2 linked regions of the Posidoniimonas corsicana genome follow. Each later gene encodes a partner of the first gene's protein in a complex. Links are inferred from orthologs where the notes say so. Each region holds a gene or a part of one and is shown on either strand. Other genes may lie near its edges.

Region 1 (7,390 bases):
CCGGGACGAGGAGATCGAGAAGCAGGCGGCCCGGCTGGTCGCCAGGGAGCGCGAGCTCGACCGCCAGCAGGCGCACTACGAGACGCTCGAAACAAAGTGGGACCGCGAGCGGGCGGAGCTGCGGGCGAGGATCCGTGACCTGCTGGGCTCGATGCGGCACGGGTCGGGCCCCGCCGCGAAGGCCGCGTAGCGCGGCGCTGAGTCCGTTGTCGACCGGCCGCTACTCAGCGGCGTCGTCGGTCGACTCGTCGGCTTTTTCTTCGGCGGAGTCGGCCGGCTTCTCGTCGGAAGTTCCAAACTCGCTCTCGACCTGCACGGTGGACTCGCTGGCCGAGTAGCTGCTGGCCAGCGACGACTCGCTCGCCGAGCTGCGACGCTCGTTGGCCAGCCGGGTCGACTCCTTGGCGTAGGCCATCGCGGCGTTGATCTGCTGGCTGGTGAAGTAGCGGTTGCGGACCGAGCTGCGGGCCGTGCCGGTCAGCTTCTGGGCCAGCTCGGTCCAGGAGAGGTCGTTGTTCAGGTTCCAGACCGCCGCCTGAGCGGCGCCGTGGTCCAGCTTGCCCGTGCCGAACGCGGTCAGCAGCTCGACCACTTCCGGGCGGTCCACGACCTGGTCGACCGGGCGGATCTCGTAGGGCTTGCTCGAGGACGGGTCACGCTTGCCGTGCTCCAGGCACAGCACCGCCACGTCCAGCTTCGCGACCTTCTCGGCCGGGATGCTGAAGGCGCCGCCGCCGCCGCCCAGGCCGCCGCCACCGCCGCCCAGGCCGCCGCCGACCGACTGGGCGCCGCCGCCACCACCGCCGCCGAAACCACCGCCGCCCAGGCCACCGCCGCCGCCGCCAAACTGGGCGGCCACTGGCACTCCGGCGAACGCCTCGGGCAGCTTCAACGCGACCGGGTTCTTGGTCTTGTTGGCGATGATGATCTTGGCTTCGCGGTCGCTCTTCGCGACGAACTTGACGTCCACGTCGCCGCTCTCGATGGCGTCGAACAGGTCGATCTCGGCCGGTGGGTTCACCGTTGCGGGCGCTTTGGCCGAATCGGCCGCGTGCGCGGCGCCGGTTATCAGCAGGCCAGCGATCGTGAGGACGCCAAGTAGCAAGCGGGAAACCATTTCAGGACTCCGGAGTAACGCAGACGCTGCCGAGAGCAGCGGGAGGGGACAGCAGGTACGCTCAGCGGACCGAGGGGGATCTTCCCCTCGCCTGCGTCCAGCATAATCAGCGGGCCTGGTAAAACCAAGCAATCTGGGCGAATTTCGCCCGCCGGCTGACGGCCTAAGGGCCTCCGGGGCCCGGGGTTGCGGCCAGGCGCCCGCCGCGGGAGGGGCGCCGCCGGGGGGCTCAGCCTGCGGGCTGGATCCCCGCGATCACCACCCGCTCCACCCGGCCCTGCCGCTCGATCTGCAGGGCGATCTCCGCGGCGTCTTCGGCCAGCCGCTGCATGAGGAGGGTCTCGAACTGGCGGGAGTCGGCGAAGGTCTCTCCGTCGATCATCCGCACGCGGTCGTGCAGCTCCAGCCCGGCCGCGGCGGCGGGCGAGTCGGCCGCCACCCGGGTCAGGAATACCGTGCCGGGCTCGGCGTCGTCGGCCCGCCAGGAGATGCCGACCCGCGGCCGGGGCGCGTCGGCCGGCAGCGGCGGCAGGGGCCGCTCGCGGCGGGCCTGCAGCGACTTGCCCTCGTTCATGCCCTGCCAGCGGAACGCGGGCAGCGCGTCGGCGTCGGCCGCGGTGGTGGCCAGGTCGAACAGGTAACGCGAGACCAGCCGCACGCCCTCGGTGTTGATCTCACCGACGTCGTCGCTGGGGCGGTGGTAGTCGTCGTGCAGACCGGTGTGCAGCATCAGCGTGGGCACGCGCCGCTTGAGGAAGTTCCAGTGGTCGCTGTTGTCCTCCAGCTCCCAGGTGAAGTCGAGCCACAGCCCCTGGTCGGCGGCCACGCTGGCCAGCCTCCGCAGGCCGACGCCCGTGCGGGTACAACTAACCTCCAGGCGGTCTTCGCGCATGCGGCCTACCATGTCGATGTTGATCGACAGCGGCACCTGCTCGATCGGCACGGTCGGCCGGTTGCACCAGTGCTGGCTGCCCAGCAGCCCCAGCTCCTCGGCGTCCCAGAACGCGATGATCAGCGACCGCCGGGGTCGGATGTCGTGCAGCGCGACCGCTTGGGCGAATTCGAGCACGGCCGCCACGCCGCTGGCGTTGTCGTCGGCGCCGTTGTGGATGTAGCCGATCGGGCCGAAGCTGGTGCGGCGGTCGCCGTAGCCGACGTGGTCGTAGTGGGCGCCGATCAGCACGTGCTCGTTCTTGAGCTGCTCGTCGCTGCCGGGCCAGATAGCCAGCACATTCCGCCGGCCGCCCGGGAACGGCTGGTAGAACTCGTCCTCGGTCCCGCCGCCCTGCCAGCCCATCTCCTGGAGCTGCTTGACCAGGTAGGACGCGGCCGCGCGGCCGCCGCGGGCGCCGGCCCGGCGGCCCTCCATCGCGTCCGAGGCGAGCACCTCCAGGTGGGCCAACGCCTCGTCCGCCCGGATCGAGGCCAGCGCCGCCATCTTGGCGTGCTCCTCAGCGGGGGCGGGGGCGCACAGCAGGCTGGCCATCAGGGCGAGCTGCAGCGTCTGTTTGGTGAGACTCACCGAGTTGTCCTCTGGGCATGACGACACAGCGCCGGGCGTCGCCACGCCGTTGGCTGATTCAGGTCGGGTATCGACCGCCGCCCCGCCCGCAGGCCTTACGCGATTGCCGAACCCGTTAGAAGCAGCATAACAGCGGCGTCACTACCGGCAGAGTCTGCCTAGGTTCCGGAGTGGCAGCAACAGTGGGCTGGAGTTTGCGTTGCCGTCGGTACCGATTCCCGTCGGCCGATTGTCGGTGGGTGCAGCCCAAGAGGTCTTGCCGATTCGACTGGACACCTTAACGCCGATTGTCGCAAGCGACACGGACAATCGGCCGAAACAAACTTCACACTGGCCGGATCGCTCCCGGCCGAATATCGCTGCTACCCTGCGAAGCCCTTCAATGCCCCTTGTAGTCAAGTACAAGTATCGCGACCTGACGCAGTCGGAGCTTGATGAGCTAGGCCCGGATGCGCTAACGATGCGTCCTGCCAGACGCCTCAAGCCATTGGACGAAGCGGAGCTGGCGACACTCACCAAGAGTCGGCTCTTGCAGTATCGGAAGCGGGCGCTCGCTCTCGAAAACTGCTTGGCCGAGTCTGACTATCTAGACCAAGAGATTGAAGATTGGGACCCGGCCTACATCTACTTCAAAGACGACCCACGCTGGCGACAGCTCTACGACCAAATATTGGCCCGTTTGGCATAGGCTAGGACCAGACTCGGGTGGCAGCGACTGTCGGCCGGGGTTGGGACTGCTGCCGAGCCGGCTCCTATCGGCCGATTGTCGCTGCCACGCAGATTCACTTGCCGATGCAGAAGCGGCTGAAGATGCGGTCCAGGACCTCCTCGTTCGATGCGTCGCCCAGCACACGGCCTAGTGCATCGAGCGCCGTGCGCAATTCGAGCGTCACCAGGTCGTCGGCGCCGGCGGGCGCGAGTTCCTCGGCGCGGGCCAGGGCCGTTTCGGCATCGCGGAGCGCCTCGCGGCAGCGGTTGGCGGTCGAGGCGACCATCCGGTCGCCGGCGGTCTGGTGGGCCGCCGCTCCCACTTCTTGCAGCAGCTTGCGCAGGCCCTGGCCGCTCTGCGCACTGACCGCGAGGCGGCCAGGCGGCGGGGGGCTGTCGGTCAGGTCGGCCTTGGTCAGGACTTGCAGCCGCGTCTGTGCGGCCGGCGTCGGTGGTGTTGGCGATGGCGGACCCGTGGCGTCGGCCGCGCGGCAGTCGATCACCACCGCGGCGGTTTCGAGCGCCCGCCGGCGTTCGGACTGGGCGGCGTCTTCGATCGAGCGGTTGGTGGTGACGGCGACCTCGCCGGCGGTGTCGACCAGCTCGAGCGTGAGGCCGTCGACGCTCAGCAGGCGGCTCACCAGGTCGCGGGTCGAGCCGGCGCGGTCGGAGACGATCGCCGGCGGCGCGCCGGGCGTGACGCCGGCCAGGCGGTCTAACGCATTGAGCAGCGTGCTCTTGCCGGCGTTGGGCGGTCCGGTGATGACCGCCAGCGGCGCCTCGCCGTCGGTCGCGCGGTCGGCGGCCTGCCGGGCGGCGGCCGCGACGTGGGACCGCGCTTCGCCGAGCCTGCGCAGGGCCTCGTCCGGCGCGACGAACGTGACGTCTTCTTCGTCGACAAAGTCGAGGCCCGCCTCGAGGTCGGCCAGCAGCGACAGCAGGTCCTCGCGCACGCCGCCGAGCGGGCCGGCCAGCCCGCCCGCCATCTGCCGCAGCGCGGCATTGAGGTCGGACTCGCCGCGGGCGTCGATCACGCCGAGTACGGCCTCAGCCTGGGTGAGGTCGATCCGCCCGCTCAGCACGGCCCTGAGGGTGAACTCGCCCGGCGCCGCCAGGCGGGCGCCCTGGGCGCACAGCGTCTGCAGCACGCACTCCAGCAGCGGCGGCGAACCGGGAAGGTGTAGCTCGACCGACGGCTGCCGCACGTAGCTGCGGGCGCCGGGCCAGACGTAGAGGTCGGCCGGGATCGATCGGACGACGCCGGCAACCTCCGCCGTCAGCCGGGCCGACTCGATCACCTCCGGCCGCCGTGCCGAGGTCAGCCGAGCGGCAGACGCGGCGTCGACGCAGCGCGCCACCACGCTCAGGGTGTCGGGGCCCGCCAGCCGCACCACGCCCCGCGCGGCGGGGCCGCGTGCGCTGGCGATGGCGGCGATGGTGTCGTTCTCGTCGGGGAGCATCGGAGGCGGGGCTCTGGCTTGTGGTGTCCCACTCGTTCTAGCCAACGACGGCGCGGCCGGCTACGGACGCGCGCCCGTGTCGACGAGATTCTCGATCGCGGAATCCGGCCGGTTCTTAGTAGAAACCGGCCACCGCAGGCCTTCCAATAGAACACGGAGCGCGGTCTGCGGCGGGCTCGATACACACGCGGGTGAGGTGAGTGCGAGCTTGTCGCCGCGGGGTAATGTCCCCTCCGCGCGACCAGAATCGGACAAAACCCCGCCGCCCTGCCGGGAGGAAAACACGGCAATGCCTTAATTCAAAAGCACTTGCGAAGAATCAGGGCCAAGATACGCCCTGAGTTTTGTCCGCTCCGTTCGTGTTTTTGGACAAAACTCGGCGGACAAAAAACTGCCGGGCGGCCGCCTAGCGGCGTTTCTTTTTCTGCTGCTTCTTCTTGTTCGACTGTCCGCCGCCGCCCTGGGCGGGCTTCTTGGGCGGAGGGGTCGGCTTGGAGAACGCTGCGGGGTTTTCGGCCGGCTTGGGGGGCGGCACGAGCTTCCGCTCGGCGATGCCCCACAGGCTGGAGGTGATGAAGTAGATGCACAGCCCGCTGGGCACCTTGAAGAACATCAGGCCCATGAAGCCCATCATGTACTTCATCATCTTCTGCTGGAGGATGGCCTGCTCGGTGGTGGCCTCGGGCATGAACAGCTTCTGCTGCAGGAGGAACAGGCAGACGGTCACGACCGGCAGCAGGTTGAAGTACGGGCCGACCGCGAAGATGCCCATGATGCTGGGCAGGTACCCGTTGTTCACCCACTGGGGCATCAGCCACGACCAGTCGTAGAACATGTCGGGCGCGGCCAGGTTGGAGCAGAAGCGGGTCCAGTCGCCCAGCAGCGAAGCCTCGCGCAGCTCGACGTCCACCGCCAGGGCCCGGTACAGGCCGAGGAAGATGGGAAGCTGGAAGAACATCGGCAGGCAGCCGCCCATGGGGTGGAAGTTGTGCTTCTTGAACAACTCCTGCTGGGCCTGCGTCCGCTTCTGCATGTCGTCCTTGTACTTCTCAGCGATGCGGTCGATCTCGGGCTTCAGCTCCTGCATCTTCACCATGTTCATCGCCTGCTTGCGGCTGATGGGGAACATGCAGAGCCGCACGAGCACCGTCAGCAGCACGATCGCCACGCCGTAGTTGCGAACCACCGCGTAGAACATGTGGAGGATGCCGAGCATGAGCTTGGCCACCGGGCCGAACCAGCCGTAGTACAGGATGTTCTTCAGGCTGTAGCTCTCGGCGCCCTCGGGCTGGTACTGCGAGAGCAGCTCCGGCCGCTTGGGACCGGCGAATACGGTGAACGCGTCGGTGCGGGCGGCGGCGTCGCCGCCGGCGGCGGCCAGCGTGACCGGCGTGCGGGTGAGGGTGAACGTGGGGTTGTTGAGCGTGACGCGGCCCCGCTTGCCGAGCTCGGGCGTGGCGAGCACAGCCTCGCCGAAGTCGAACCAGTTGTCGTCGAGCTGCTGCTTCTGGGGGATCAGCATCATCGCGAAGTACTGCGCGTCGACGCCGATGTAGGCCAGCGGCGAGCCGTCGCCGAAGGGCTCGTAGTCGCCGTCGATAATTTGCGCGGGGTTGAGCTGCGAGACCGGGCCGTTCTCGTACCGCGCGATCACGTCGCGCAGGCCGACCGCGCCCCAGGCGCCGTTGCCGTTGGCCTTGCGGCCGATCTTGTTCGCGTACCAGAAGCCCTCGATCGGCAGGCCGTTGGGGCCCTCCAACTCGTAGGAGACTTTCTGCTCTTGGTCGAGCAGGTTGCGGACCTCGATGGAGAAATCGAAGTGGTAGCCGCGGTAGTCGACGTTGCCGACCTGGTCCTCCGGGACTTCGGCCAGGGTGTACGTCTTGACGACCTCCAGCCCGAGGTCGGCCAGGCGCATGGTGAACGCGACGGACGCGTCGCCCCTCTGGTCGACGGTCCATCCGCCGGACTGCAGCCGCTCGTTCGCGGCCGCGACCAGCGCCGACTTGGCGTCCTGACCGCCCATGCTGGTCAGCCGCACCACGAGCGACGGCACGTCTGCGTAGTCTACGGGCAGCTTGTCCTGGTGCTGCAGGATGTTCTCGCTCTCGGGGCGGACCAGCTGCAGGGCGGGGCGGCGGAGCGTGACCTCGACCTCGCGGGGGCCCTCGCCCGAGGCGACGCGCAGCGTCACCTTGTCGCCCGGCTTGCTGCGGCCCAGCCAGTTGGCCATGGCCTGGGCGTCGGGGAATTCGGTGTCCTTCAGCTTGCCGCCGCCTGTGCCGCCGGTGACGACATCGCCCGAGCGGAGGCCGGCCTCGGCCGCGGCCGTTCCCGGCCCGACCAGGTCGAGCCGCACTCCGGGCTCGGCTTCGGAGGTGTCGTGCACGCCGAGGCTGCCGTGGTGGTTGTCGATCTCCGAGATGTCGTCCGAGGAGAGCACGATCCGGTTGATCGCCGCGCCCTCGTTGGTCAGGGTCATCAGCATCCGGTACTGGCCGCCGGACGCGGCGGAGCCGAGCGTGAGCGACTGCGGCTCGGCCAGCGGCGCGTCCTCGATGGCGGGCGCGTCGGGCTCGTCGC
Region 2 (7,410 bases), on another replicon or contig:
GAAGAACTTCATCTGCATCTGGTCGATGAACCCGAGGAACTCGTCCCACTGCTTCTCGACACGGCTGCGGTCCTGCGAGTAGCCTTCGATTAGGTCTCCCACGGACATGACGAACTGCGGACGCAGCCGGTTAAGCTTGTTGACGGCGTCCATCCAGATCCCAGGCCGATGCCCGCCCGTGCGGTCGGTCATGATGGCGATCTGGAACCGCTCCGGGTCGTCCAGAACCGGTTTGTCGGACCATGGAGTGGGTCCTTCCACACGCGGCAGCACCATCGCCTTGGGCAAGGCGGCGCCGGTCGGTGGAGCAGGGGCCGCGTGGTCGTGATCCTCTCCATCGTGGGACCAGCAGGCGGTGGGGGCAAGGAAGACGACAAACGCGAAATAATGCAGGCGGGACACGGTAGCCTCCTAGGCCGTGGCGTGTGGGTCGGTGAGACCGGCCAACATAGCGAAGCCCGCCGAGCGAAGCGCGAAGAAACGATGAATTGACGCCGGTTCTGCGCGAATGGAGGGACGCGCGTGCGCGGACGGCGGCTCAGCACGGCGTTAGGAGCGCCTAGGCGGAGCAATCGTCGAGCAGTCAGACGCGGCAGACCGCTCGACCAGATCGACCAACTCGTCGAGGCCTTTCCAGCGGCCGGCCAGCCGGCTCACCGCTTCCTTCGCCATCGATGGGCGGCGCCAGAGCCCGCCGAACGCCGCGCCGAGTTTGCCGGCCGTCGATTGTTGCTGCGCGAGGTTTCGCCACTCTGGGTCGGCGTCGTCGGGGGCCGCCTCGACCAATGCCAGGATTGCCAAGGCCAACCCGAGGTCGCAGCACGCCGAAGCGATATCAGCGGGCCAGTCGGCGACTGCGTCTGCTCCGGCGGCGTGGGCGACCATGATCGAAGGTCGGTCAAGCGGAAGCGAGATCTGAGTCGGGGCGCCTAGGGCGTCGCGGACATAGCCGACCGGCGCGGGTCCTAGAGTTGGGGTGGGCTGTCTAGCTGCGGTTGCTATCCCGGCGGCGAGGAGCCAATCAGGGCGGTGGGTGGAACGGACCGTTCGCACGACGCCGGCCCAATCTGGAGCATGTGACCGCGGGCGTACTACCGCGGTGTGCGTGCAGTTCAACTCACCCGTTACTGATACCAGCCCCTCGCCCTCGATGTGGCGGCGGGCGGTCATTCGATCGGCCACGCGGTCGGCCACCCCGGGTTCGGGGGTCAGCACGACTAGTTGCACGTGGGTGTTGGGGACTCGGTCCGCCATCGTGACCTGATGGGGAGGGGCTGGCCGCCGGCGCTAGTCCATCGGGTGGGCGCCGGGCAGCCGCAGGGTGATCACTGCGCCGCGACCCGGCGCGCTCTGGACGTTAATCCGGCCTCCATGCTCGGTAACGATCCGCCAGCACTTGGACAGCCCAAAGCCTAGCCCGCGTCCCGCTTCGCGGCCGCTAAAGAACGGGTCGAACAGGTGCTCCCGGACCTCTGCCGGGATGCCGGGGCCATTGTCGGCGACCTCAAGCTCCGCCCACCCCTCGCCGGTAAAGCGAACCGCCGTGGCGATCTCGCCGCCAGAGTCGAGGGCCTCGACGGCGTTGATCAGGATCGCCGTCACGGCGACCTCGATCTGAACCGGGTCGACCTCGGCGGCGATCTCCCTCTCCGCCGGCGCAAGGTCCAGCAGGATCCCGCGTTCCTCGGCCAGCGGTCGGACCTCGCCGACCACCCGCGCCGCAAGCGCGGTCAGGTCGGTCGTCTCCTTCTGCATCCGCGGCGGGCGTGCGAAGAGCATCAGGTCGGAGATCATCTCGTGCGCCCGCATCGCCTGCCGATGGATAGCGGTGAGCATCCGCCGGTTGGCCTCGTCGCGCTCGGTCCGCAGCAGGGTCTGCGCGCGGGCGGCGATGTTGGCTAGCGGGTTGTTGATCTCGTGGCTGGCGCCGTAGGCGAGCTCCTTCATGGCGTCGAGCTTGGCGTGCTCAACGGCGCGCAGGAACTCGCTGTCGTCGAACGACGTGTGCGGCGCCTTGGCGGGGTGAGGAGCGTCGACGCGCAGCGGCTTAACCGCCGCGACCCGCCGGCCACGGACCGCGGAAGGTTCGCCGAGCGAGGCCCGGCGGGGCAGGGGGGCGGCGGTTCGTCGGGACACTACGCGGGCTCGGGGCATGGGGCGCGGGCGCCTCAGCTTGAGGCCGCGGTCTCGACGTCCAGCAGCTGGCAGACCCGCGTGGTGAGCGCGTCGACGTCGAACGGCTTCTTCATAAAGTCGTTGGCGCCGGCGTCACGCAGCTTCTGGATCTTGTCTTCCTCCACCATGCCCGAGATGCAGATGATCCGCACGTCGTCCATAGTCTTGTCGCCGCGGACGAGCTGGCAGACTTCCAGGCCATTGATGTCCGGCAGCATGATGTCCAGCACCACCAGGTCGGGGCGGAACTCCTTGATCATCATGCCGGCGCCGAAGCCGTTGTTCACGCTGCGGACGTCGAAGCGGCCGTCGCGCTGGAAGTGGTCCACCAGCAGGTCGACCAGGTCCTCGTCGTCGTCGACAATCAGCAGCTTGCGCTTGCCGCTGTCGAGCGCGTCGGTCGGGATGCCGTTGTCACGCATGAACGCGTACAGCTGGTCCCGCGGGATACGGCGGAAGCGGCTGCCCGGCACGCGGAAACCCTTGAGCTGGCCCGAGTCGAAGCAGCGGATGATGGTCTGCTGGCTTACCTTGCAGATCTTGGCGGCTTCGCCCGTTGTAAAGACGGTTTTCATTCGCTTAACCACTCCTCTCCCTAGTGAATGGTGTGACAGTCCGTGCCGCGCCGGCGCCGGTGGGAAAGACGACCGTGGCGTGGTTCAGCAGGCTGACAATCAGGTTCCGGCGGTCAGTCGCCGCGCTGTTTGCGGTCCGCAAGGGCCGCGGACGGAGGGCGTCCGACGGGCGTCTCGCATCCCAATCCCCTAAAGGGACCAAACCCCGGAAGGGAATCTCTCGGGCTTATTGCCCTTGACCTACGGAATTCTACGAGGTTCTGCAAACGGCACGTTCGACCATGCCTGCCCCGGTTGCCTGAATTGCCAGAGGTGAGCGAATTATAACGGGCCAGGGGGCTCAGTCAATATCGATGTTGTTGACGTAAGTTGTTCCGTCATATTGCTTTGTGGCCGACGCGGTGACCCTCGGCGAAAAACCCCACGGCGTGTAACCGCGACGCCCGAGCCGCTGGACACCCGTCTCCGTCGCTGCCAAGAGCGGCTAGCCTACCGCCCCTGCGAGGGTTTCCCACTCGGTTGCAGATTCGCCATCAGCAGCGTGATGTCCGCCGGCGTGATGCCCCGGATGCGGCTCGCCTGGTCGAGGTTGGTGGGGCGGATCACCGTCAGCTTCTCGCGGGCCTCGGCCCGCATGTGGGTTAGCCGCGCGTAGTCGAAGGCGTCCGGGATCCGCTTGTTGGCTAGTCGACGCTGCCGTTCGACCTCGGTCTGCTGGCGGCTGATGTAGCCGGCGTACTTGGTGTCAAAGAGCGCCTGCTGGGCGGCCTGCGGGTCAGCGGCCGCGAGCTCTGGGGCGTGGGGCACGATCGCCTGCCAGTCGACTTCCGGGCGCCGCAACAGCTGTTCTAGCGCGACCCCTTCGTGCCGTGTGCCAGCGAGCAGCTTCGCGATCCGGTCCACCTCATCCAGCTTCTTGCGGAGCCGCTCGATGCGATCCTCGCCTACCAGTCCGACCTGATGGCCCAGCGGAGTCAGCCGCCGGTCGGCGTTGTCCTGCCGCAGCAGCAGGCGGTACTCCGCCCGGCTGGTAAACATGCGGTACGGCTCGTCGACGCCGCGGGTCACGAGATCGTCGATCAGCACGCCGATGTACGCCTGGTCGCGCGACAGCACCAGCGGCTCGCGGTCGGCCACGGCGAGGGCCGCGTTAGCGCCGGCGATCAGGCCCTGTGCGCCGGCCTCCTCGTAGCCGGTGGTGCCGTTGATCTGCCCGGCCAGGTAGAGCCCCGCCACACGTTTGGTCTCGAGGGTCGGTTTGAGCTGCTCGGGCGGGGCGTAGTCGTACTCGACCGCGTAGCCGTACCGCATGATCTGGGCGTCCTCGCAGCCCGGGATCAGCCGGAACATCGAGTCCTGCACGTCGCGCGGCAGGCTGGTGCTGACGCCGTTGACGTACACCTCTTGGGTGTTGCGGCCCTCGGGCTCCAGGAACAGCTGGTGCTGCTGTTTGTCCGCGAACCGCACAATCTTGTCTTCGATTGAGGGGCAGTACCGCGGCCCCGTGCTGTCGATCTGGCCGCTGTACATCGGCGCACGGTGCAGGTTGGCGCGGATCAGATCGTGCACCGCGCTGTTGGTGTAAGTGATGTGGCAGGCAAGCTGCGGCTCGGGGAGCTTGTCGGTGAGGAACGAGAACGGCTGCGGCGCCTCGTCGCCCGGCTGCAGCTCGCACTTGGAGTAGTCGATCGTGCGCCCGTTGAGGCGCGGCGGCGTGCCGGTCTTGAACCGTTCGAGCTGGAAGCCCAGCGCGTGGAGCGCGCCGCTGATGCCGGCGGTGGTTCCTTCGCCGGCGCGGCCGCCGGCGGTCTGGGCCTCGCCGGTGTGCATGATCGCCTGCAGGAAGGTGCCGGTGGTGAGGATCACGGTCGGCGCCAGGTAGTCGGCGCCCCCCTTCACTCGGACCCCCGCCACACGGTGGTCGGAGCCGGATGTTGCCTTGCACTCGCTGGCCGGGAGGGGAGACCCGCCGGAGCAGAGCAGCAGATCGTCGACCGCCTCCTGCCGCAGACTTAAGTTCGGCTGCTCCTCGACAATCCGCTTTACCTCCGCCTGGTAGGCCTTCTTGTCGGCCTGGGCGCGGGGGCTGTGCATCGCCGGGCCCTTCCGAAGATTGAGCATCCGGAACTGGATGCCCGCGGCGTCGATCGCCCGGCCCATCGCCCCGCCGAGGGCGTCAATTTCCCGCACGATCTGGCCCTTCCCAACCCCGCCGATCGCCGGGTTGCAGCTCATCTGCCCGACCGTGTCGAGGTTGGTGGTCAGCAGGGCCGTGCGGGCGCCGATCCGGGCCGCGGCCAGCGCGGCTTCGGTCCCGGCGTGGCCGGCGCCGATGACCAGGACGTCGTATTGGTAGATGGAGGGCATGACCCTTGAAAGTATAATCGCGGCGCCCGGCTGGCTAGGCGCCGCGGGGCGATGCGCTGGGCGAGCGGAGGGGCGGTTTGTCGCCCCGAGCACTCGCGTTTGATTGCCTTGAATTGAGTGAGCACTGCATGCCTCGCTGCCCCTGGGCGGAAGTATCGGACCTCGACCGCGCCTACCACGACGAGGAGTGGGGCGTGCCGATCCGCGGCGACGACCCGCTGCTGTTCGAGATGCTCACGCTCGAGGGCGCCCAGGCCGGGCTGAGCTGGACGACTGTGCTCGCGAAGCGAGAGGGCTACCGCCGCTGCTTCGCCGGATTCGACCCGGTGAAGGTCGCCCGCTTTACGGAGAAGCGGGTGGACAAACTCGTGGCCGACCCGGCGATCATCCGCCACCGCGGCAAGATCGAGTCAACCGTCAGCAACGCCACGGCCGTACTCAATCTGCAGTCCGCCGGCGAGACGCTATCGGACTTCCTGTGGGGGTTCGTCGACGGGGCGCCACGCAAGAACAACCACTGCGAGCTGAGCGAGGTCCCCTCGCAGACGCCCGAGTCAGTCGCGATGAGCAAGGAGCTCAAACGCCGCGGGTTCCGCTTCGTCGGCCCCACCACGTGCTACGCCCTGATGCAGGCGGCCGGGATGGTGAACGACCACCTGGTCAGCTGCCCGCGGCACAAGGCGGTCCGGAAGCTGGGTTAGCATCTCTGGCTACTCGGCGGCGACACGGGTCATCTCGTAGAACGGCTGGGGGTGCTCGTCAAACACCATGTCCCGAAGCTTTATTCCTTTGAAGACGTCTGGCAGCGGCAGCAGCGAATTGAGGTAGTTGAGCGACTTGTCGCCTTTGATCACACGGAGCTTGCCGCCGCGGGCCCAGGTGTGGCACAGGCCGCATAGGGTCGCGGTGTTTGTGACTTTGCCGTCGACGATCTCCTGCACCGCGTAGGCGGGGTGATGACCACAGAACGGAACGTCAGTGCTCGTTGTGAGCTCTTCCTTGAGAAGATTCAGCAGCAGCTTCGCTTCGCTGTCGAGGAGCTTGCGTGTGGCAATCACGTCAGTCTTCTTGTTGCCCCACTCGATGGGCAGTGTGTCTTCGGTCACCGCCACGACCCGGGGATCGAGCATCTGCACGACGTAGCGTGGCTCGGCGCCACTGGCGAGGGACGACGCCAGTTGGATGAAGAGCACCGCGAAGACCGCTCGCATTATCTTGGCCCTCAATCTGGTTGACGCTTGCGGCGGCGCTTGGTCGGCCGCAGCGCCGCTAGCTTCTGACGCACCTGCTCAAGCTCCTGCCGGAAGCCGTCGTTCCCTGGATCCAGCGCGGCGGCCTTGCTGAGCCAGCGTTCCGCTGCCTGCCAGTTCTCGGCGCCCAGGGCCACCTGCGCCCGCCGCCAGTACATCGCGGCCTTGGCCGTCGTTGGCGAGTCTGCCTGCTTGTCCGCGAACCACAGCAGCGCCCCGCAGTGGGGGCAGGTGGCGTCGCCCGGCGGGCGGGTCGGCTCGATGCGCACCTCGTGCCCGCACACCCCGCAGGTGTTGTCGTCGCCTTCGGGAGTGCGGGAAGAGGGCGTCATAGGGTCTTATTCGTAGTTGGCGGTCCGATCTTCGTGGCCGAAGGGCCATTTTTTCCCGGCGACCCTCTCCGGTCGCAGGAATGCCAAACTATGGGCGGTGAAACTTGACGTTGATTGGCCCGTCCCGATGGTCCACCTCAACGGTGATCTCTTTTTCGGAGCTCCATTCGTCGATCACCACCCGCAGCTCATTGCTGCCATGCCCGAGCGGGATCTGGGCTTGGCCGTCTTGATCGGTTTGATACCAGGCGCTCGCCATGGCGAACGGCTCCGTCAGCTCCCCTTCCTGCAGGTAAGGGAACCGAACCTCCCGGCTGAAGTCGACCCAGGCGTTCGCCTGTGGCACGCGTCCCTTGCCGGCGGTGACTGTTACGATCGCGGGGATTGTGGGGTACGCGTGCAGGTCTACGGGTTCTGGGTCCGCGTCGTGCCAGGGGACCACCACGCCCGTCCAGAACTCGCTACCCCACTCGCGGTCGACGGTGGTCATGCCGGTCGCCATCGCAACCGGGGCGTGGTAGGCGAAGCTGCCGTCGGCCTCGACGCGGGAGTAGAAGATGTCGAACCGGCGTCCCGGTCCGCCGCTTGTGCCAGCGACCATCAGGCCCTCAGGGCTGGCGTCACCCGGCAGGTGGACCCGGCCCACAGCGGGGCGACCCAGGTTGCGCCGCCGAACGTGGACAACGGTTTGCCCGTCGGACACCGTGTGGT

What was found.
Region 2: the proteins of KOR34_RS13270 (region 1) and mnmG are in contact, whole or in part, in a solved structure (PDB 9HIP), measured with the Escherichia coli proteins. The link is inferred for Posidoniimonas corsicana from one-to-one orthologs.

Annotation. Positions count from the first base shown.
Region 1 is NZ_SIHJ01000001.1:3,458,990-3,466,379, reverse strand. Bases 2,615-5,512 are described here. They hold KOR34_RS13270 (tRNA modification GTPase), read right to left. Parts: upstream 4,808-5,512; coding sequence 3,422-4,807; downstream 2,615-3,421. Other genes in these bases: yidC (membrane protein insertase YidC), read right to left, coding at 5,214-5,512; KOR34_RS13275 (hypothetical protein), read left to right, coding at 3,022-3,327; KOR34_RS13280 (M20/M25/M40 family metallo-hydrolase), read right to left, coding at 2,615-2,639. Also shown: KOR34_RS13295 (hypothetical protein), read left to right, coding at 1-190; KOR34_RS26715 (hypothetical protein), read right to left, coding at 221-1,117; more of KOR34_RS13280, read right to left, coding at 1,347-2,614; more of yidC, read right to left, coding at 5,513-7,390. UniProt on the Escherichia coli protein: Exhibits a very high intrinsic GTPase hydrolysis rate. Involved in the addition of a carboxymethylaminomethyl (cmnm) group at the wobble position (U34) of certain tRNAs, forming tRNA-cmnm(5)s(2)U34.
Region 2 is NZ_SIHJ01000002.1:347,540-354,949, reverse strand. What follows is about bases 2,679-5,596. They hold mnmG (tRNA uridine-5-carboxymethylaminomethyl(34) synthesis enzyme MnmG), read right to left. Parts: upstream 5,118-5,596; coding sequence 3,240-5,117; downstream 2,679-3,239. Other genes in these bases: KOR34_RS17480 (DNA-3-methyladenine glycosylase I), read left to right, coding at 5,246-5,596; KOR34_RS17490 (response regulator), read right to left, coding at 2,679-2,750. Outside these bases: KOR34_RS17505 (metallophosphoesterase), read right to left, coding at 1-402; KOR34_RS26785 (hypothetical protein), read right to left, coding at 550-1,254; KOR34_RS17495 (sensor histidine kinase), read right to left, coding at 1,288-2,136; more of KOR34_RS17490, read right to left, coding at 2,169-2,678; more of KOR34_RS17480, read left to right, coding at 5,597-5,818; KOR34_RS17475 (hypothetical protein), read right to left, coding at 5,828-6,328; KOR34_RS26780 (hypothetical protein), read right to left, coding at 6,340-6,699; KOR34_RS17465 (carboxypeptidase-like regulatory domain-containing protein), read right to left, coding at 6,788-7,410. UniProt on the Escherichia coli protein: NAD-binding protein involved in the addition of a carboxymethylaminomethyl (cmnm) group at the wobble position (U34) of certain tRNAs, forming tRNA-cmnm(5)s(2)U34.